DNA from 3 places in the Brenneria sp. L4-2C genome. Region 3 is predicted to be linked to each of the others. Evidence: predicted binding sites of a transcription regulator. Region 3 holds the regulator's gene; each other region holds the start of a gene.
The links. Region 3 encodes Fur, which represses iron uptake genes when iron is present. Its sites were predicted from a motif close to ATAATAATGAGAACNACTATCAA; they were not measured.
Positions count from the first base shown of each region.

Region 1: ABRZ26_RS18925 (Nramp family divalent metal transporter) is a predicted target of Fur. The motif match lies at 5,616-5,638, and genes of this name have one in related genera.
Region 2: ABRZ26_RS13140 (TonB-dependent siderophore receptor) is a predicted target of Fur. The motif match lies at 914-936, and genes of this name have one in related genera.

Region 1 is NZ_JBEIAC010000016.1:19,754-26,774, forward strand. It holds gene ABRZ26_RS18900 (Sapep family Mn(2+)-dependent dipeptidase) at 1-404, shown strand, start outside; gene ABRZ26_RS18905 (dipeptide ABC transporter ATP-binding protein) at 430-2,031, shown strand; gene recN (DNA repair protein RecN) at 2,074-3,735, opposite strand; gene nadK (NAD(+) kinase) at 3,821-4,699, opposite strand; gene grpE (nucleotide exchange factor GrpE) at 4,830-5,408, shown strand; gene ABRZ26_RS18925 (Nramp family divalent metal transporter) at 5,677-6,915, shown strand.
Region 2 is NZ_JBEIAC010000008.1:8,051-15,071, reverse strand. It holds gene ABRZ26_RS13145 (helix-turn-helix transcriptional regulator) at 1-793, opposite strand, end outside; gene ABRZ26_RS13140 (TonB-dependent siderophore receptor) at 1,113-3,374, shown strand; gene ABRZ26_RS13135 (alpha/beta hydrolase) at 3,501-4,364, shown strand; gene ABRZ26_RS13130 (methyl-accepting chemotaxis protein) at 4,414-6,033, opposite strand; gene acnB (bifunctional aconitate hydratase 2/2-methylisocitrate dehydratase) at 6,458-7,021, shown strand, end outside.
Region 3 is NZ_JBEIAC010000003.1:3,071-10,091, forward strand. It holds gene ybfF (esterase) at 1-486, shown strand, start outside; gene ybfE (LexA regulated protein) at 666-947, shown strand; gene ABRZ26_RS06190 (methyl-accepting chemotaxis protein) at 999-2,669, opposite strand; gene fldA (flavodoxin FldA) at 3,116-3,643, shown strand; gene fur (ferric iron uptake transcriptional regulator) at 3,979-4,428, shown strand; gene glnS (glutamine--tRNA ligase) at 4,553-6,211, opposite strand; gene nagE (N-acetylglucosamine-specific PTS transporter subunit IIBC) at 6,383-7,021, opposite strand, start outside.

The DNA.
Region 1 (7,021 bases), on a different contig from region 3:
CGGTGACGACGAAGGCGGAAGCGGTGATTGCCGGGCTGGAAAAAACGCTGGCGCCGCAGGGCATTACGCTGCTGTCATGGAAAGATACGCCGCCGTTTTATATCGAAGAAAACGATCCGCGCGTACAGATCTTACAACAAAGCTATCAGGCCATACGCCAAACCGATGAACCGCCTTACGCCATGGGCGGCATCACCCACTCGAAAGTGCTGCCCCGGGGCATCACCTTCGGGCCGGGCTATGCGCGTACCGACGGCCGAATCCCGGATTTCCTGCCGCCGGGACACGGTTTCCCGCACGGCGCGGATGAATCCCTGCATCTGCCGTCGCTGCTGTCGGTGTTCCCGATTTATGTGTTATCGATTATCCGGCTGGATAACTGGCTGCGCGAGAATCCGCAATAACCTGAATTTCTAAGGAAATAGAGTGATGCCCAATCCCCCCTCATCGCTTGTGCTGTCCGTGCGCGGTCTGAATGTGAGTTTTGCTCAGGCCGCGGGGGAGCAATCGGTGCTGACGGATATCGATTTTGATCTGTACGGCGGCGAGGTGTTGGCGCTGGTTGGCGAGTCCGGTTCCGGTAAGAGCCTGACGGCGCTGTCGATACTCGGTTTGTTGCCCGCCAATGCCCGCGTCAGCGGCGATATCCGCTATGCCGGACAGTCGCTGCTTGCGGCGTCGGAAAGCCAATTAAGGCAGATTCGCGGTAAGCGTATCGCCATGATCTTTCAGGATCCGCGTCTGGCGTTGGATCCGGTGTTCCGCATTGGCGAACAGATTACCGAGGCGCTGCTGACGCATCACAAAGCGCTCAGCCGCGCGGCCGCCCGAGCGCGCGCTCTGGAATTGCTGGAACTGGTGGATATTCCCGACGCGGCCAGCCGCATCGATGCCTACCCGCACGAACTGTCCGGCGGGCAGTGTCAGCGAGTGATGATTGCCATGGCGCTGGCGTGCGATCCGGAAATTCTGATTGCCGACGAGCCTACCACGGCGCTGGACGCCACGGTGCAGAAAGAGATACTTCAGGTATTGCGTCGTCTGCGTCAGCGTATTCCTATCGCCATCTTGCTGATCACGCATGATATGGGCGTGGTGGCGGAAAGCGCCGATAGGGTGATTGTGCTGCGCCGCGGGCGCATTGAAGAAATCACCGATATCGCCGCCTTGTTTCATCAGCCGCAATCGGCCTATAGCCGGGAATTGCTGGCGGCGATCCCTCGCTATCGTCGGCATGCGCCGACGTCGACGCCTTCTCTGCCGACGTTAGTTCAGGTGACCGGACTGTGCGTGGAATACCGACGGCATCGGCAACGCGTGCGGGCGCTGGACGATCTTTCCTTTTCCTTGCCGGCGGGCTGCTTTACCGGCATGGTGGGGGAGTCCGGTTCCGGCAAATCGACGGTGGGGCGGGTGCTGGCCGGTCTGGTTGCTCCCGGCGCCGGCGAGGTGGTGATCGACGGTATCAATATGGCAGACGGTCGGGCGCGGGATATGCGGCGCGTTCGCCAGCAGATCGGCATGGTATTTCAAAGCCCGCGCAGTTCGCTCAATCCGCGTTATACCGTGGCGCAGTCGATAGCCGAACCGCTGGCGGTGCATAGCGATCTGGCGAAACGTGCTATCGACGTTCGGGTTGATCTTTTGCTGGAGCAGGTTGGGCTGGGGAGTTCGTGGCGGCATCGTTATCCGCATGAGCTATCCGGCGGGCAGTGTCAGCGCGTAGCCATCGCCCGTGCGCTGGCGCTGAAGCCGACGCTGCTGATCGCGGATGAACCGACGTCGGCGCTGGATGTGTCGGTACAGGCGCATATTTTGACGCTGTTGAAAAATCTGCAACAGGAATACCGCTTCGGCTGTTTATTCATCAGTCACGATCTGGCGGTGGTCAGCGAATTGTGTCGTGAAGTGCTGGTACTGAAAGCGGGACGTCTGGTTGAATCGGGGCCGGTCGATAAAGTGCTGCATCATCCCGATCATCCCTATACCCGCAAACTGATCGACAGCGTTCTGTATCCGCTCGCCACCTGAGGGTTTTGTCGCGGCTGACCGGCCCCTCCCTGGGGCCGGGCCTTACGCGGCCAGCAGCTCTTTGGCGTTCGCCAGCGTATTTTTCGTGACGGCGCTGCCGCCCAGCAGCCGCGCCAGTTCCTGCAAGCGAGCGCGCTTATCCAGCGGCTGCATCAAGGTTTCCGTTTCCGCGCCGTCCGTCTGTTTGCTGACAAAAAAGTGATGATGACCGCAGCCGGCGACCTGAGGCAGGTGGGTGACGCACATAACCTGCGTGGACTCGCCAAGCTGACGCAGCATTTTCCCGACGATGGCTGCGGTCGGGCCGCTGATCCCCACGTCGACCTCATCAAAAATCAGCGCGGGCGTATCCATTTTACGCGCGGTAATCACCTGAATAATCAGCGCGATACGCGACAGCTCCCCGCCGGAGGCCACTTTAGCCAATGACTGGTGCGGCTGGCCGGGGTTGGTGGTGACGCGAAACTCGATGCTGTCCGCGCCGCTGGCCGTCAGGAATTCAGGGGTAAATTTTACGTCGATAGTGAAATGCCCGTGCGGCATGGCCAGTTCATGCATATTGCTGGTGATCAGCTGCGCCAGCTCTTTGGCGTGGTGCTGACGACGAACATGCAGCTGCTCGGCGACATGCAGCGCCTGCTGATGATATTCACTGACGGCGAGGCTCAGGGATTCATGATCGCTTTCCTGCTGCGCCAGCAACTGCTGTTCTTCCAGCAACTGCTGGTGAAACGCCGGCAAGGCTTCCGGCTGAACATGGTGTTTACGCGCCAGCGCCAACTGGCGGGATAGCCGTTGCTCAAGTTCAAACAGCCGGATAGGGTCGAGATCCATCTGTTCGCTGTAATGACGCAGTTCGTCGCTGGCCTCGCTAAGTTGGATGCCCGCTTCCTCCAGCATGGAGAGCACGCCGGACAGCTTCTCATCCATACCGACCAGCTCGCCGAGACGATGTTTTACGCTATGCAGCATGCCGAGCATATTTTGCTCTTCGTCTTCACTGAGCAACTGCAATGCCTGCTGACTCAGCGCCAGCAGTTGTCCGCTGTTCGACAACCGTTTGTATTCGGCGTCGATCTGTTCATATTCGCCGGACTGCGGGGCGAATTCATTCAGCTCTTTCAATTGATATTGCAGCAGTTCGCGACGGGCTTCCCGTTCTATGGCGGCCTGTTGCAACTGCGCCAGCGAACGGCAGCTCTGGTGCCACTGCTGCCACACTTGCTGCATGGCGCCGAGCAATTGGGCTTCATCGGCGTAGGCGTCCAGCAGATGTTTCTGGTGCTCCGGTTTGAGCAGCAACTGATGCGCGTGCTGGCCGTGCAACTGAATCAGAAGCTGGCCGAGTTCGCGCAATTGCGACAGGGGAACCGCCGTACCGTTGATAAAACCGCGCGAGCGGCCGTCCGCGCCAATCACCCGGCGCAGCAGGCACTCATTGCTGTCGTCCAGTTGATTTTGCTCCAGCCAGCGCCGCGCGCTGGGCGTGTCCGCCAGCGAGAAACGCGCGCAGATATCCGCGCGGGACGCGCCCGGCCTTACCATGCTGGCGTCAGAACGATTGCCCAGGCACAGGCCGAGGGCATCGATAGCAATGGATTTACCGGCGCCGGTTTCGCCGGTGATCACGCTCATTCCCGCCTGAAAATCGATTTCTAACTCACGCACGATGGCGAAGTTACTGATAGTGAGTTGCGCCAGCATGATAGTTTTCCTGTATGTAATAACAAGGTGTGAATGCATACAGTATAAACTGGTTTTATATACAGTAAAGTGGTGAAAAGCGATTTTAGAATAATTTTTTCGACCAGCCGAGCTTTGAACTCAACGTATTGAAATAATTATAATTTTTAGGGTGAATAAGATTCAGCGCATATTCGCTGCGGCGAATCAGCACCTCTTCCTTTTCCTGTATCGGCAGCGAAATCTGGCTGTCGCAGCTGATTTCCAAATCGCTGGTGATGTGGGAAAACTTCAAACGGATGGTGCTGCTGCTGTTGATTACCAGCGGACGCGCCGAAAGCGTATGGGGGAACATCGGCACCAGCGTAATGGCGTCCAGCGAGGGGGTCAGGATCGGGCCGCCGGCGGATAAGGAGTAGGCGGTGGAGCCGGTGGGCGTGGAAATGATCAGGCCGTCCGAACGTTGGGAGAAGGCGAAGCTGTCGTCGATATAGACTTCGAATTCAATCATGTGCGCCACTTTCCCCGGGTGGAGCACCACTTCATTAATGGCGGTGCTGCTGCTGCTGGGCCGATCGGCGCGGCAAATATGCGCTTCCAGCATAAAACGTCGTTCGCTCAGATACTGACCGCTTAATACATCGGAAAGTTGCTGTTGGGCGTGGTCGGGATCCAGATCGGTCAGAAAGCCGAGGTTGCCGCGGTTAACGCCGATAACCTGAATGTCGTAACGCGATAGTACCCGGGCGGCCCCCAGCATATTGCCGTCGCCGCCCACCACCACGGCGAGATCGGCTTTCTGACCAATCTCGGCCAGACTGCCGCTTTGCGCGCCTTTCAGATTCAGATCGAGGGCGATCTGCTGCTCAATCAACACCGTATAACCTATACTGGTCAGCCAATGATAGAGCATTTCGTGGGTCGCCAGCGCGGTAGGATGGCGCGGATGGCCGACTATGCCAATACATTTAAACGGTTTATTCATTGCTGTCGTTATCCTCGGCGTAATGAGCCAGTAGCGGGGAAATCAATATGTGACTGATTCCCTTGAATCCCCGGTTTTGATCCCCATAATAAGCAACTAGCGGGATTAATGCTAAAACGCGGAGAATTTCATGAGTAGTAAAGAACAGAACACGCCTGACGAGCAAGTCTTGGATCAAACGGACGCGGCAAAAGGGCAACAGGCGCAAGGCGCAGCAGATGCAACCGACCCACGCGATGCGCGTATCGCCGAACTGGAAGCGCAGTTGAGCGAGTTGCAACAGCGTGAACGTGATAACGTGCTGCGCGCCCGCGCCGAAGCCGATAATATCCGCCGCCGTGCGGAAATCGATGTTGAGAAGGCGCATAAATTCGCGGTGGAAAAATTCGCCAGCGAAATGCTGCCGGTGATCGACAATCTTGAACGTGCGCTGGATTTGGCGGATAAATCCAACGAAGCGTTGGCGCCGATGGTTGAAGGTATCGAACTGACGCTGAAATCACTGCTTGATGCCGTGCATAAGTTTGGCATTGAAGTCATTGAGGACGTGAATGTTCCCTTTAATCCGGATGTCCATCAGGCCATGACCATGCTGGAATCCGCCGATCACGAACCCAATCACGTCATGATGGTGATGCAGAAGGGCTACACGCTGAATGGACGCCTGCTGCGTCCGGCGATGGTGGCGGTCTCTAAAGCGAAAGCCTGATTACCTTTCATCTTTCACGTCGCAGACCGGGATATCTGTTGTTTCCTGCGGCCTGAGACCTTGCGTTACACTCTGACCCCATGCCTCGGCGTGGGGTTTTTGTTTATATTTTGTTAAGGTTTTTTTATTAAAGGCGTGTTTTTTATCCTCTTGTTGGACCATCATATTTATCTATCAGAAGAATCGTTATTGCCATTTTAAATGCGCTTGATAATCATTATCATTTATGTGAAGGTGATAAAAACAATAGCGTTAGAAGGGTTATACTATGTCGAGCAGTCGAGTCGCCGAATCAGCACGCCGTACATCAAGAAAAGTTAAACTTTCTTTGATGGGGCCGGCGTTTATCGCGGCGATCGGGTACATCGATCCTGGTAACTTCGCAACCAATATTCAATCCGGCGCCGCCTACGGCTACACCCTGTTATGGGTTGTGGTATGGGCCAATGTCATGGCGATGTTGATCCAACTGTTGTCGGCCAAGCTGGGGATAGCCACCGGAAAAAATCTGGCGGAACTGATCCGCGATCGTTTTCCACGCCCCGTGGTTTGGGCCTACTGGGTTCAGGCCGAGGTTATCGCGATGGCGACCGATCTGGCTGAATTTATCGGCGCCGCCATCGGTTTCAAACTGCTGTTGGGCGTCTCCCTGCTTGAAGGGGCGATTCTCACCGGCATCGCCACCTTTTTGATTTTGATGCTGCAACGGCGCGGGCAGAAGCCGCTGGAGATGGTGATCGGCGGATTGTTGTTGTTTGTCGCCGCCGCTTATATCGTCGAACTGGTTTTCTCTCAGCCTGAATTAGCCGCACTGACCCGCGGACTCGCCATTCCCAGCCTGCCGACGTCGGATGCGGTGTTTCTGGCGGCCGGCGTGCTGGGCGCAACCATCATGCCTCACGTGATTTATCTGCACTCATCTCTGACGCAGCGCGCGGGGGGACACTCCCGCGCCGAACGCTATTCCGCCACGAAAGTCGACGTCGCCGTGGCCATGACCATCGCCGGGTTTGTCAATCTGGCCATGATGGCGACCGCCGCCGCGGCCTTCCATTTCAGCGGCAATCAGAATATCGCCGATCTGGATCGGGCCTATCTGACGCTGGAGCCGCTGCTGGGCCAGGCCGCAGCGACGATTTTCGGCCTGAGTCTGGTGGCGGCGGGACTCTCCTCGACCGTGGTCGGCACGCTGGCCGGACAGGTGGTGATGCAGGGGTTCGTCCATTTCCATATTCCGCTGTGGGTACGGCGGAGCGTCACCATGCTGCCCTCATTCATTGTTATTTTGCTGGGCATGGATCCCACCCAGGTGCTGGTATTCAGTCAGGTTATCCTGAGCTTTGGTATCGCGCTGGCGCTGATCCCCTTACTGTCCTTCACCGGCAACCGGGCGTTGATGGGAGAGATGGTAAACAGCCGGTTAATACAGAATGTCGGAAAAGCGATAGTTTTCGTTGTGGTGGCGCTTAATGTTTACCTGCTCGTCAGCACGGCGTTGGGATGGTGACACTACGTGCATTCCGCCGGATCCCGCTTTATCATCGGGCATTGAATTTTTTGTAACGGGCCTTGCCGCCCGTTATCCTTCCTGGTGCCGTCGCAAACGACGTTTT
Region 2 (7,021 bases), on a different contig from region 3:
GGCGAAAATGACGTTGCAGCGTGCTTTCACTCATACTGACGCTTTTGGCGATGTCGGCGATGGAGAGCTGGTCGGCGCTGCCGCTTTCCAGCATATCGCGCACCTGATGGACGCGGTGATGGTTGCGCAGGTTAACGCCGGGCGCGGTTTTATTTTGTATCGCGTGAGCGGTGAGTGAATCAAAGGCTTCGATAATCAGCATCATGCACTGACTTTCCAGATACAGGCGTTGCAGCGGCGTATGGCAGGGGCCGGCGTTGAGGATCTGCCAGGCAATGGCCAGCGCCTGACGCGACGGCGTCCATAAATGGGTGGCGAGATGGGTTTGCGTGAAGTCATAAATGGTCTGCCAGTCGTTGACCGTATCCAGCAGGTTGCCATACAGCCATTCGCGGCTGAAGGTGAGGGAAACGGTGCGCTCGTATTCATCCCGCTTACCGTTGCGGCTAAATTGCGTGGGTTCGGTCAGCGAAATCAGCGACGCGGGCTGGTGATTGCCCAGATGCAGCAATTTTTCGTTATAGGTAATATGCGCGACGCCGTTTACCACGATAGCCAGTTTGATCGCGCCGTTCAGCACGCTCTGGGTTTTCATGTTGTGCAGGTTGATCACATCCGCCGTATGCAAAATCAGATCGCGGTTCAGCCGTATCACGTCGAAATTGCCGAACAGTACCGGCGTATCGTCAATCAACCTCGGTCCAAGCAGGCGATAATCATTCGTCACCAGGCTGGACTGCTGGACGATGTGATTCTTATAAATCGATTTCGATGACGGTACGTGATTTTGCATGATCCCCCCTCATATTCTCTGGTTATCGTCCGCCATTTTGCCGCTTGCGCAAAACAATTCGCCGTTTGCACAAAACCCGTGCCAAAAAACAAATGTAACAATGACTGACCAAAATTGGTAATGCAAATACTTCTCAGTAGCATTTTTCGTTGATGGTCAGCACGCGGCGGGCGGGTAATCCTGTCCGCTCGCTCAATGATAAGGCAGCCTTTTCTCCACAAAGCATGGAGGCCCGTTTTACGGTGATAAATGAAGCTTGCCTGCGCCATTCAACATCCGCCGTCTTTCCAATTATGATTCTACAGGGCGATTTTAGATGATGAGATTACCACCACGTCACTACCTGGCGACGCTTATCGGCTTGAGCTGTTCGACAACGCCGTTCATGACATGGGCCGATACGGCCGCTACCCAGCAAACCCAGCAGGAGACCGCATCGGACGCTGACGACACCATCGTGGTCACTGCCGCGGAGCAGACCCGTCAGGCTCCGGGCGTGTCGGTGATCACCGCGCAAGATATCGCCAGGCGTCCGCCGGCCAACGATCTGTCGGAACTGATCCGCACCATGCCGGGGGTGAACCTTACCGGGAACTCCACCAGCGGACAGCGCGGGAACAATCGCCAGATCGATATTCGCGGCATGGGGCCGGAAAATACGTTGATTCTGGTGGACGGCAAACCGGTTTCCAGCCGCAATGCGGTGCGCTATGGCTGGCGCGGCGAACGCGATACGCGCGGCGACACCAACTGGGTGCCGGCCGATATGGTGGAGCGCATCGAGGTGCTGCGCGGCCCGGCGGCGGCGCGCTACGGCAACGGCGCCGCGGGCGGGGTGGTCAATATCATCACCAAACAGCCGACGCAGGAGCTGCACGGCAGTTGGAATACCTATCTGAACGCGCCGCAGCATAAGTCGGAAGGCGCCACCAAACGCACCGATTTCAGCCTGATGGGCGGCCTGACCGATAATCTGAGCTTCCGTTTGTTCGGCAATCTGAATAAAACCCAGGCCGATGCCAGAGATATCAATGAAGGGCATCAGTCCGAGCGCACCGGCAATCAGATCAATTCTCTGCCCGCCGGTCGGGAAGGGGTGCGTAATAAAGACATTAACGGCCTGCTGCGCTGGGATATCACCAAACGGCAGTCGCTGGAGTTTGAAGCGGGCGTCAGCCGTCAGGGCAATATCTATGCGGGCGATAGCCAAAATACCAATAGCAATGCCAATGTTCTCAGCAATTACGGCAAAGAAACCAATCGCATGTACCGGCAGAACTTTGCGATTACGCACCGCGGCTATTGGGACAGCGGCGTCAGTTCAATGTCATATCTGCAATATGAACGCACCCACAATACCCGTATTCTGGAAGGATTAGCCGGCGGTACAGAAGGGATCTTCTCGTCGCCTGATGCGTTTAATACCATCAAGTTGAATAGTTTTACTGCGCATAATGAGGTCAATATTCCGTTTAATGCGCTATTCGATCAGGTGGCGACCATCGGCATCGAGTGGAACGAGCAGAAAATGAAGGATCCGGTGTCGAATACGCAGACCACCACTGAAGCCGGCAGCATTGGTTCGCTGAGCAGCAGCGGGCGCAGCGACAAGACATCCGCCCGTCTGGCGTCGGCGTTTGTAGAGGACAATATCCAACTGACGCCAAGCACGGCGCTGACGCCGGCGCTGCGTCTCGATCACCATAGCTCGGCGGGCACCAACTGGAGTCCGTCATTGAACCTGTCTCAGGAACTGGGAGAGGATTACACCCTGAAGCTGGGTATCGCCCGGGCTTACAAGGCGCCGAACCTGTATCAGACCAACCCTAACTATATCCTCTACAGCCGCGGCCAGGGGTGTTACGGCGGCAGCTCACAGAGCTGTTACCTGCTCGGTAATGAAGATTTGAAAGCGGAAACCAGTCTGAATAAAGAGATTGGTCTGGAGTTCCACCGCAACGGCTTGACGGCGGGCATTACCTATTTCCACAATGATTACCGCAATAAGATTGAGTCCGGCTTGTCGCCGATTGGTCAGGCCGTCGGAGGAAGCAATCCCGCTTACGCCAATGCCAATATTTTCCAATGGGGAAATATCCCGAAAGCGGTGGTGCAGGGGCTGGAAGGTAGCCTGAACGTTCCGGTAACGGAGAGCATCAACTGGCGTAACAATCTGACGTGGATGCTGGAATCGAAAAATAAAACCACCGGCGATTATCTCTCCATCACGCCGGAGTTTACTCTGAACTCATCGGTTGAATGGCAGGCGACGGAACAGCTTTCCTTCCTGGCGGATGTCACCTGGTATGGTCGGCAGAAACCTAAAAAGTATGACTATAACGGCAACCGGGTGACCGGCAGCGCCAGTGATGAACTCAGTCCATATGCGTTATTCGGTCTGAGCACCACCTATGAATTTAATAAATATGTGAGCGTAACAGGCGGCGTGGACAATCTGCTGGACAAGCGCCAGTTCCGCGCCGGCAACGCGCAGGGGGTGAATAATATCGCCGGCGCGGGCGCAGCCACCTATAACGAACCGGGCAGAACCTTTTTCGTTAGTCTGAACACGCGCTTCTAAGCGACGCCGGGCGACCAGCGCCAGGGGAATCACATGATCGTTTCCGGTGCGGGTATTCCACACCGGATTTTTTATTTGGCAGCGCGGTCGTCGGCATAAATAATAAGAAGAAATAAGGGAGGATGGGTGTACCAGCTACGCAATACTCGTGATGAAATATTCGATTCGGCGGCATGCGGGCGCTATCGCGTGCTCTCTTTTTGCCCTGCAAGCGCGCCGCCGCCGCAGGGATGGCCGGTAATCTACCTGCTGGACGGCGCCCGCTATTTCCCCGTCGCCGTGTCGCTGATGGATGCGCTGGCCGGCCCGCGCTGCGGCATGACGCCGGGGATTATCGTCGCGTTGGATTATGAAGGGCCGACCCGACGCGAACGGGACTATCGTCCCGCCGTCGCACGCATCGTGCCGGAGGCAAACCCGGCGGGCGGTTATTATCCGTCCGGCATGGCGGGCGATGCGGCAGGGTTCCGTCGCTTTATGCAGGCGGAGTTAAAACCTTTTATCGCCGCCGGCTATGCCGTCGACAGCCGGCGCGAAGCCCTGTTCGGCCATTCCTACGGCGGTTTGTTTACCGTCGATACGCTGTTTGCCGCGCCAAACGCATTTCAGCATTTTTATGCCTCCAGCCCGTCCGTCTGGTGGAATGGCGGCTATCTTATGCAGCAGGTCGAACCCTTTCTGGCAACCAGTGCATTACAAAGGATGCGGCCGATCAGTCTGGCGCTGTCGGTGGGAGAATATGAACAGTCTCTGGAGCGCTGGGAGTTGGGTTTGCCGGACGCTCAGCGTCAGGCGTTGCGTCAGCATCGTCATCAGCGGCGGATGGTCGACGGGATCCGGGAACTGGCCTGGACGTTGCAAAAACGTTCGCCCAATTTACGCGTAACGCTGGATATCTATCCGCAACAGTCGCATCAATCCGCGCCCTTGTTCGCGTTACAGCATGCGCTGCGTACCCATTTTCAACAGGATTTGCCCGCGGGCGAATAATGCCCGGCCGCAAGACCGGCGATTATCGCCCGAGCATGACGCCCTGCGCTCAGGATACCGTCGCCGCCAGTTGCGGCACCGCCTGCGCGTTTGATTTTACCTCGCCGTGCGTTTGCTGCTGCTCCAGTTGGAAAATGGCGACGGCCTGCATTAACTGGCGCGCCTGTTCTTCCAGCGAGGCGGCCGCGGCGGCCGATTGTTCCACCAGCGAGGCGTTCTGTTGCGTCACGCCGTCCATTTCCGTCACCGCCTGACTGACCTGACTGATGCCCTGGCTCTGTTCGTCCGAGGCGGCGGCGATCTCCGCCATCAGATCGTTCACCTGTTTGATGGAGGTAATCACGTCATCCATCACGTTGCCGGTGCGCGCCACCTGTTTGGCGCCCGCATCCACGCGCTCGACGGATTCCGCAATCAGCCCTTCAATTTCTTTCGCCGCCTGAGCGCTTTTCTGCGCCAGATTACGCACTTCGCCGGCCACCACGGCGAATCCGCGCCCCTGCTCGCCGGCGCGCGCGGCTTCGACGGCGGCGTTCAGCGCCAGAATATTGGTCTGGAAGGCGATGCTGTTGATCATACCGGTGATTTCGTTGATTTTACGCGAGCTGGTGGCGATGCTGCCCATGATCTCGCCGAGTTCGCGCCCCATTTCCCAGCTCTGCTTCGCCACCGAGGTAGCTTTCTCCGCCAGCCCGGTAGCCTGATGCACATTGTCGGTATTATGTTTTACCGTGGTACCCAATTGTTCCATGCTGGCGGCGGTTTCCTGCAACGCGGCGGCCTGCTGTTCGGTGCGAGAAGAGAGGTCGTTGTTGCCTGCGCTGATCTCCGCCGCGCCCTGATAAATGGAATCCGCGCTGTTGCGAATGGTGGTCACCGTGATTTTCAGGCTCTCCTGCATGTCGCGCAGATAGGGGATTAACTGTCCGGCATCATTACGGCCGAAGTCTTCCAGCGCATGATCCAATTTTCCCTCAGCCAACGTGCGGAAATGATCCCGGATGCGCACCAGAGGCTTGACGATAAAGCCCGTCAGGTAGCGATCGGTCAGCAGCAGAATGACGACGCCCGCGATCATCGCCGCAATCAGGATCTTTTTACACCAGTCGACCAGCGTATAGACGTGTTGTACGGTGGCGTTATCCGAGGCGATAGTCTGATAGTTGCCCGCCGCGGCGATAAACGCTTCGTTCAATGCTTGAAAATCGTCGCGGAACAACCGTCGGTATTCGGCGAATCTTTTCTCCAGCAGGGCGGTCATCATCGGCTGTAGACCCTGATCGATCAGTTTGCCCCATGAGGAGACGACCTCATCGACGATGAGCCGATCGATGTTGGTATGAGCCTGACCTTTGAATTTTTCGAGATTCTCCTGACTGCTTTTCAGCGCGGTATCGGCCGATGTCACGGTGGCGTCGATATCATCCAGTTTGCCGCTTTGCATCAGCGTCATCGCCCGGTTAATGCGGATCACCGAGCGCAGCGCCTGATCGGTGCCGTTCGTCAGGGTATTTAAGGACGCCACCTGCGTATTGCCGAGCGTCAGGTAATGGGTAGCCTGATTAAGCGATGACAGCGTAAACCACGATACGCCGCCCCACAGCAGTAGAAAAAGACTGAGAATAACCAACAAAACCTTTCTGATCGTAACATTCCGTAAAAAGGACATATGCACTCCCAAGCGTTGATATCAACCTGCCCATTAGGAAACTATCGGCAAGCGGGCGAATAGTTTGCATATTGATTTATTATGGCGTTCAGGTCGTTATTCCCTGCATACCGCTCATTGCCGCCGCGCGGGACGGCTTCAGCCGCGGCTTGATAGCGCCATAATTTATGGTCGATTTTACCGCTAACATGTTAATCTTCGGACGTTGGTCGTTATCGGATCCGCGTGATATCCGGCGGCTAAAATTAATGTAATGTTGCGATTGTGTTAATTAATTAACATTCAATTCAAATTCTGATATGCTGACAAGGCTGAACCGGGCGCTCTCTTACCTTACATCCCGTGCCGGAATACCGGCATGAACATTAGAATCTGGGACAAGAGCACCGGGCATAATGAAGACAATGAGAGCGAGGAGAAAGTCGTGCTAGAAGAATATCGTAAGCACGTGGCCGAGCGGGCTGCACAGGGAATTGTTCCCAAGCCGTTGGACGCCGTACAGATGGCGGCGCTGGTTGAGTCATTAAAACATCCGCCGGCCGGCGAAGAGGACGTTTTACTGGATCTGCTGATTAATCGTGTTCCCCCCGGCGTTGATGAAGCGGCATACGTTAAAGCCGGCTTTCTGGCCGCCATTGCCAAAGGCGAAGCCTCTTCCCCGTTGATCGATCCTGAAAAAGCCGTTGAACTGCTCGGCACCATGCAGGGCGGTTATAATATTCATCCCCTGATTGATGCGCTGGACAGCGACGCGCTGGCGCCGATTGCCGCGAAAGCGCTGTCGCACACGCTGCTGATGTTTGACAACTTCTATGACGTGGAAGAAAAGGCCAAAGCCGGCAACGCCTATGCGAAGCAGGTGATTCAGTCCTGGGCCGACGCCGAGTGGTTCCTTTCCCGTCCCGCCCTGGCGGAAAAAATTACCGTTACCGTCTTCAAGGTGACCGGCGAAACCAACACCGATGACCTGTCGCCGGCGCCGGATGCC
Region 3 (7,021 bases):
GCGATGTCGCTCAGCGCGCTGATTCCGCAGCGGCTGGCGAAACTGGTGGCGATTGATATTGCGCCGGTCGATTATCGCACCCGCGGACATGACGACGTGTTCCGCGCATTACGCGCCGTCACCGATGCCGGCATCACCGCCCGTTCGCAAGCCGCGGCCCTGATGCGGCAATACCTGACGGAGGAAGACGTTATTCAGTTTTTGCTGAAGTCATTCCAACAGGGAGAATGGCGGTTCAATGTTCCCGCGTTGTGGGATCAGTATGAAAACATCGTCGGCTGGCAGGAACTTTCCCCCTGGCCGGGGCCGGTTTTATTTATTCGCGGTGAGAATTCGCCTTATCTGGATGACAAATACCGCGACGCCATACTGCGTCAGTTCCCGATGGCCCGCGCTTATGTGGTGAGCGGCGCAGGACACTGGGTTCATGCGCAAAAGCCCGAGGCGGTCTTGCGCGCAATTCATCGTTTTCTCGACGCGGGTTGATCGGGAAGCTCCGATTAACCGTTGTCGCCGCCAGTGCGGCTGGGGTATGATGGCGCCCGCAGTAGAGGGACGGCTGATTCAGCCACAGGCATTGTAACCACATCATCAAAATGTACGCGTCGTACTTTATGTTGGCGGCGTGCGTATTTTGGTCCGAAGACCTTGCAGTATCATTACCTATGGCAAAAGAACAAACGGATCGTACCACGCTGGATCTGTTCGCAGACGAGCGTCGTCCGGGCCGCCCGAAAACCAATCCGCTTTCACGTGATGAACAGTTAAGAATTAATAAGCGTAATCAGCTACGGCGCGACAAAGTTCGCGGATTACGCCGGGTAGAATTAAAAATTAACAGCGAGGCCGTCGAAATACTAAACGACCTGGCCGCACAGCGGAATATCAGCCGTAGCGAGCTCATTGAAGAAATGTTGCTGGCGCAGTTGTCCGGCAAGAAAAGCTGAAACAAATCGCGACGCCCGCAGCGGGCGTCATCCCTGACGCTGACGCGTTAATCAGAATTTTTCCCAATTATCATTGCCCGGCGGCAACGCCTTCTGCGTCGTCGCGGCCGCGACTTTCGGCGCAACTTTCGTCGGAGCCGTGGTTGCCGCCCGCGGCGAAAGCTGCTCGGACAACTGGAATAATGAAACCGTCTGATTCAGCAACGCGGCCTGTTCTTCCAGCGACAGCGCCGCCGCCGATGCCTGCTCGACCAGCGCCGCATTCTGTTGGGTCACGCTGTCCATTTCGGCCACCGCCTGGCCGACCTGGGCAATCCCTTTACTTTGCTCTTCCGATGCGGAAGCAATCTCGCCCATGATGTCGGTAACGTTGGTCACCGCGCGTACAATTTCGTGCATGGTGCTGCCGGCGTCTTCGACCAGACGAGAACCGGTATCCACACATCGGACAGATTCGGAAATCAGCCCGTCGATCTCTTTGGCTGCTTGCGCGCTGCGCTGCGCCAAACTTCTCACCTCACCCGCGACCACCGCGAAACCGCGCCCTTGCTCACCCGCGCGGGCGGCCTCCACGGCGGCGTTCAGCGCCAAAATGTTGGTCTGAAAAGCGATGCCGTTAATAACAGTGGTGATTTCCGCAATTTTCCGCGAACTGCCGGAAATTTCCGACATGGTTTTCACCACGTTATCGACGATACCGCCGCCTTTTTTCGCCGTTGTCGAAGCCTGCAAGGCCAATTGGCTGGCATGATTGGCGTTTTCAGCGTTCTGCTTCACGGTTGCGGTCAACTGCTCCATGCTGGCGGCGGTTTCTTCCAGTGCGGAAGCCTGCTGTTCGGTGCGTGACGACAGATCGTTATTTCCCGCCGCGATTTCTGAAGCGCCCTGATAAATAGAATCCGTGCTGTTTCTGATGGTGCTGACCGTGTTCGCCAGACTGGTTTGCATTTCCCGTAAGAGAGGAAATAATCTGCCGACGCAGTTGCGGCCGAAATCCGCAATCGGCTTGCCTAACTGGCCGGAGGCGATCACGCTGAAGTGATCGCGCAAATCGTTTAACGGCCGCACCAGAAACTTCACCAGATAGCGATCGGTCAGAAACAGCATCACCAGCCCGATGATCAGCCCCGTCAGCAAAATATTTTGACCAATCGTCGTAATCTGCTCAAAACGGACGCCGGCCGCGACGAACTTCTCCGAACCGGCTTTACTGAACGCGGTCAGCGACGCCCCAAACTGGCGGCTCAATGGAGGAACGACATTTTTCGCCTGTACGTGATAGTCATCCAACGCATTGGCCGCCGCTTTTTGATACAAGGGTTCAACCCCCTGAGTGATTAAATTACCCCAGTCCCGGCTGACCGCCTGAACCAGCTTGTCGTCCAGTCCGGCGTGATCGAGAGCGTTAAAGGCGGTCAGGCCGGATTTCAAGGTATTCAGGGCATTGAGCGCCGATGTCTGTTCTTTATCCGCCGCGTCGTTATCGCCATTCTGGCGAGCGTCAACGGAACGAGCCAGACGCGTCACCATACGAAAGTACTGATCGTTGCCTTGATTAATTATATTTAAGTTATCTACCAGCAGACTGCTGAGTTTGGACGTCGCGGTCATCTCCTTGAAAGAAAATAGGGTATAGATTGATACGCCGCCCCACAGCACACAGAATACGCCGAGCACCCACAACATGGCCGTTCTGATGGCGATGTTTTTTAAAAATTTCATAGCTTACTCCAGACTTAACGCACGCGTGAAAAGAAGTTTTTTGCTATTAATCGACGGTAAAACAGCGGAAATGCATATTAATAGGCCATTATCATCGCAACCTGGCGCGACGCTTCAGTCACGTTGAAACCGATTCGATCACGCTTGTTAATCGACAAGATACGGGCAATGTTTAGCGATACCGGTGTACTTAGCGCGGCTTATTTTCTATTCTTTGAACAACCTCATAACTTTTGCTAAACATAAATTTTTTTGATCCATTCGCCGCGCCGCTAAAAATAACAACATCAATCAGACCGTGGACAAACTTATCTGAGAAATCAGAACGGTGATTTACTTATCCTTACCGATACGAGTTTCTCATGCAGGGCGTGTCTGTTATTATTAGCCGATAAATGGGTAAGACACTGCACCATATCATTAAGAATCAAGAGGTTATTCAATCCATGGCACTCATAGGAATTTTCTTTGGCAGTGATACTGGCAATACCGAGAACATTGCCAAGACCATCCAACAGCAGCTGGGAACCGACGTTGCCGAAGTTCATGACATCGCCAAAAGCAGTAAAGAAGATCTTGAAGCTTTTGATATTTTACTGTTGGGTATCCCTACCTGGTACTACGGGGAAGCGCAATGCGACTGGGATGACTTTTTCCCTACGCTGGAAGAAATCGACTTTACCGGCAAACTGGTTGCCCTGTTTGGCTGCGGCGACCAGGAAGACTACGCGGAGTACTTCTGCGACGCGATGGGCACCATCCGCGATATTATTGAACCTCGCGGCGCAACCATCGTTGGCCATTGGCCGACGGAAGGCTATTACTTTGAAGCGTCCAAAGGGCTGGCGGATGATAACCACTTCATCGGTTTGGCTATCGACGAAGATCGTCAGCCTGAACTGACCAGCGAGCGCGTCACCGCGTGGGTGAAACAGATCAGCGAAGAGTTGAACCTGAAAGAGCTGGTTGACTAAGACGGACCTCCGGCTCTGACCTCCCTCCCCCGTCAGAGCCGGAACGATCGATAGGAAAGGCCTTTCATAAAGATTGATACATTTTTTTAACTTCCCTCCATAAGTATGTACAATACCCGCATCGGTCTTGTGCATTCAGCTGGCGTCTCTCATTAACCAACAATAGATTGCATGATACATCTGTAGAATGTGTGGGAATAATTTTGTTAACATTCCATTGTTTTCATTTTGAATGCACGGTTCTATAATTGGGACGCTATTACATTTTTTGAGCCGACCGATGTCATAGGCTAAATAGCCTCCATTGATTAAGTAAGCAACAGGACTAAATCCGCATGACTGACAATAACACCGCATTAAAGAAGGCCGGCCTGAAAGTCACTCTTCCAAGGCTGAAAATTCTGGAAGTGTTGCAGGATCCAGAGTGCCATCACGTCAGTGCGGAAGATTTATATAAAAAACTGATTGATATGGGTGAAGAGATTGGTTTGGCGACCGTCTATCGCGTACTGAATCAGTTTGATGATGCTGGTATTGTAACCCGCCATAATTTTGAAGGCGGTAAATCGGTTTTCGAACTGACGCAGCAGCATCATCATGACCATCTGATTTGCCTGGATTGTGGCAAAGTCATTGAGTTCCGTGATGAATATATTGAAGCACGCCAACGCGAAATCGCGGAAAGACACAGCATCAAGCTGACCAACCACAGTTTGTATCTGTATGGCCATTGCAGTGAAGGGGATTGCCGTGAAGACGACACCCTGCACGATGCAAAAAGATAAATCGACCGCACAAAAAATTTAACGTCGCATGCGACGGCCCGTCGGTAACGGGCTATCCCGCCCGTTATAAAATAAAACCGCCGAGGCGGTTTTATTTTTATTCCATTCCAGGCAAAACCCCGGATTATCCCACCCAGGTATCGCGCAAGCCGACGGTGCGGTTAAACACCAGATGCTCTGGACTGGAGTAAACCCGATCGGCGCAGAAATACCCCTCGCGTTCAAACTGGTACGCTTTTTCCGCTTCAGCCTGCGCCATGCCCGCCTCGACAAAGCCGTGAGTCACTTTCAGCGATTCCGGATTGATGGTTGACAGAAAATCCTCCGCCGCGCCGGGATTGGCCACGCTGAACAAACGATCGTACAGACGGAATTCCGCCGGTAAGCCATGCGCTACGGACACCCAGTGGATCACGCCTTTTACCTTGCGCCCGTCAGCCGGATCTTTACTTAAGGTATCCGGATCGTAGCTACAGTAGATGGTCGTAATATTGCCCTGCTCGTCCGTATCGATATGTTCCGCTTTAATCACGTAGGCATTACGCAGACGAACTTCTTTGCCTAACACCAAACGCTTGTATTGCTTATTGGCCGACTCGCGGAAATCCGCGCGATCGATGTACACCTCGCGGCTAAACGCCACCTGCCGGGTACCCATTTCCGGTTTATTCGGATGGTTCGGCATGGTAACCCACTCTTCATGGCCTTCCGGCAGGTTTTCAATCACCACTTTTACCGGATCGAGCACCGCCATGGCGCGCGGCGCGTTTTCATTCAGGTCGTCGCGCACGCAGGCTTCCAGCGCCGCCATTTCGACGTTGTTATCCTGCTTGGTGACCCCGATGCGGTAACAGAATTCACGAATAGACGCGGCGCTGTAGCCACGGCGACGCAAACCGGAAATGGTCGGCATACGCGGATCGTCCCATCCTTCAACAATCTTTTCCGTCACCAGCAGGTTCAGCTTGCGCTTGGACATGATGGCGAATTCAAGGTTAAGACGAGAAAACTCATACTGACGCGGATGGCAAGGTATCGAGATGTTATCCAGCACCCAGTCATATAAACGACGGTTATCCTGGAACTCCAACGTACATAGCGAGTGGGTGACGCCTTCCAGCGCATCGGAAATGCAGTGGGTGAAATCATACATCGGGTAGATGCACCACTTGTTGCCCGTCTGATGGTGTTCGGCAAACTTGATGCGGTACAGAACCGGATCGCGCATCACGATAAACGACGATGCCATATCGATTTTAGCGCGCAGACACGCGGTTCCTTCGGCAAAGCCGCCGCTGCGCATTTTTTCGAACAGCGCCAGGTTTTCCTCCACGCTGCGATCGCGGTACGGGCTATTTTTACCGGGCGATGTCAGCGTACCGCGATATTCGCGGATCTGTTCCGGCGTCAGTTCATCGACATACGCCAGTCCTTTGCTGATCAGTTCAACCGCATATTGATGCAGTTGATCGAAATAATCGGAGGAATAGCGAACGTCGCCGCTCCATGAGAACCCCAGCCAGTTAACATCGCGTTTGATCGACTCAACGAATTCAATATCTTCTTTTACCGGGTTGGTATCGTCAAAACGCAGGTTGCATTTGCCCTGGTAATCCTGGGCAATCCCGAAATTCAGGCAGATAGACTTCGCATGCCCGATATGCAGATAGCCATTGGGCTCCGGCGGAAAACGCGTCTGAATATGGTCATGCTTACCGGATGCCAGGTCTTCATCAATAATCTGACGGATAAAGTTGGTTGGGCGGGCTTCAGCCTCACTCATTCTTGATTCCTCAATGCTAAAACGACATATAACCGCCAATGATCCAACAAGCTAAGCCGGGAAACAACCGTTAGTTTCATAAAAAACAAAAACGGGATGAGATAGCGACCTCATCCCGCAAATTTACTTTATACCGCGTTATTCAGAAACGGTGAAAAGCGCGTATCGGCATTATTCTTCGCTGGCGTTCTTCAATGCGGACGCAATCGACTCAGCCTGCGTGCCGACCACGATCTGCACGCTCTGTTTATTCAGACGAATCACGCCGGCGGCGCCGAGTCGCTTGGCCAATCCGTCATCCACCAAAGCGGAATCCACCACGCTCAAACGCAGTCGGGTGATGCAGGAATCAATGCCGACCAGATTCTCTTTACCGCCGATAGCCTGTAAATAACCGCGGCCCAGCGTCTGCGTCTTGCCGGATGCAGACGCCGCGACGCTCACATCGTAGCCGTCGGCTTCGCTGCCGCTCACCGACGCTTCACGCCCCGGCGTCATTAAATTGAAGCGCGTAATGGTAAAGCGGAACACCACATAATAAATAACGAAAAATACCAAGCCCATTGGTATCAGCATATACCACTGCGTTGCCAGCGGGTTACGGGATGACAGCACCATATCCACCAGTCCGGCGCTGAAACCGAAACCGGCAATCCAATGCAGGCTGGCCGCGATAAATGCCGAAATACCGGTCATCACCGCATGCAGGAAAAATAACACCGGCGCCACAAACATGAAGGAGAATTCCAGCGGCTCGGTAATGCCGGTGAAAAACGCAGCGAACGAGGCGGCCAGCATAATCCCGCCGAT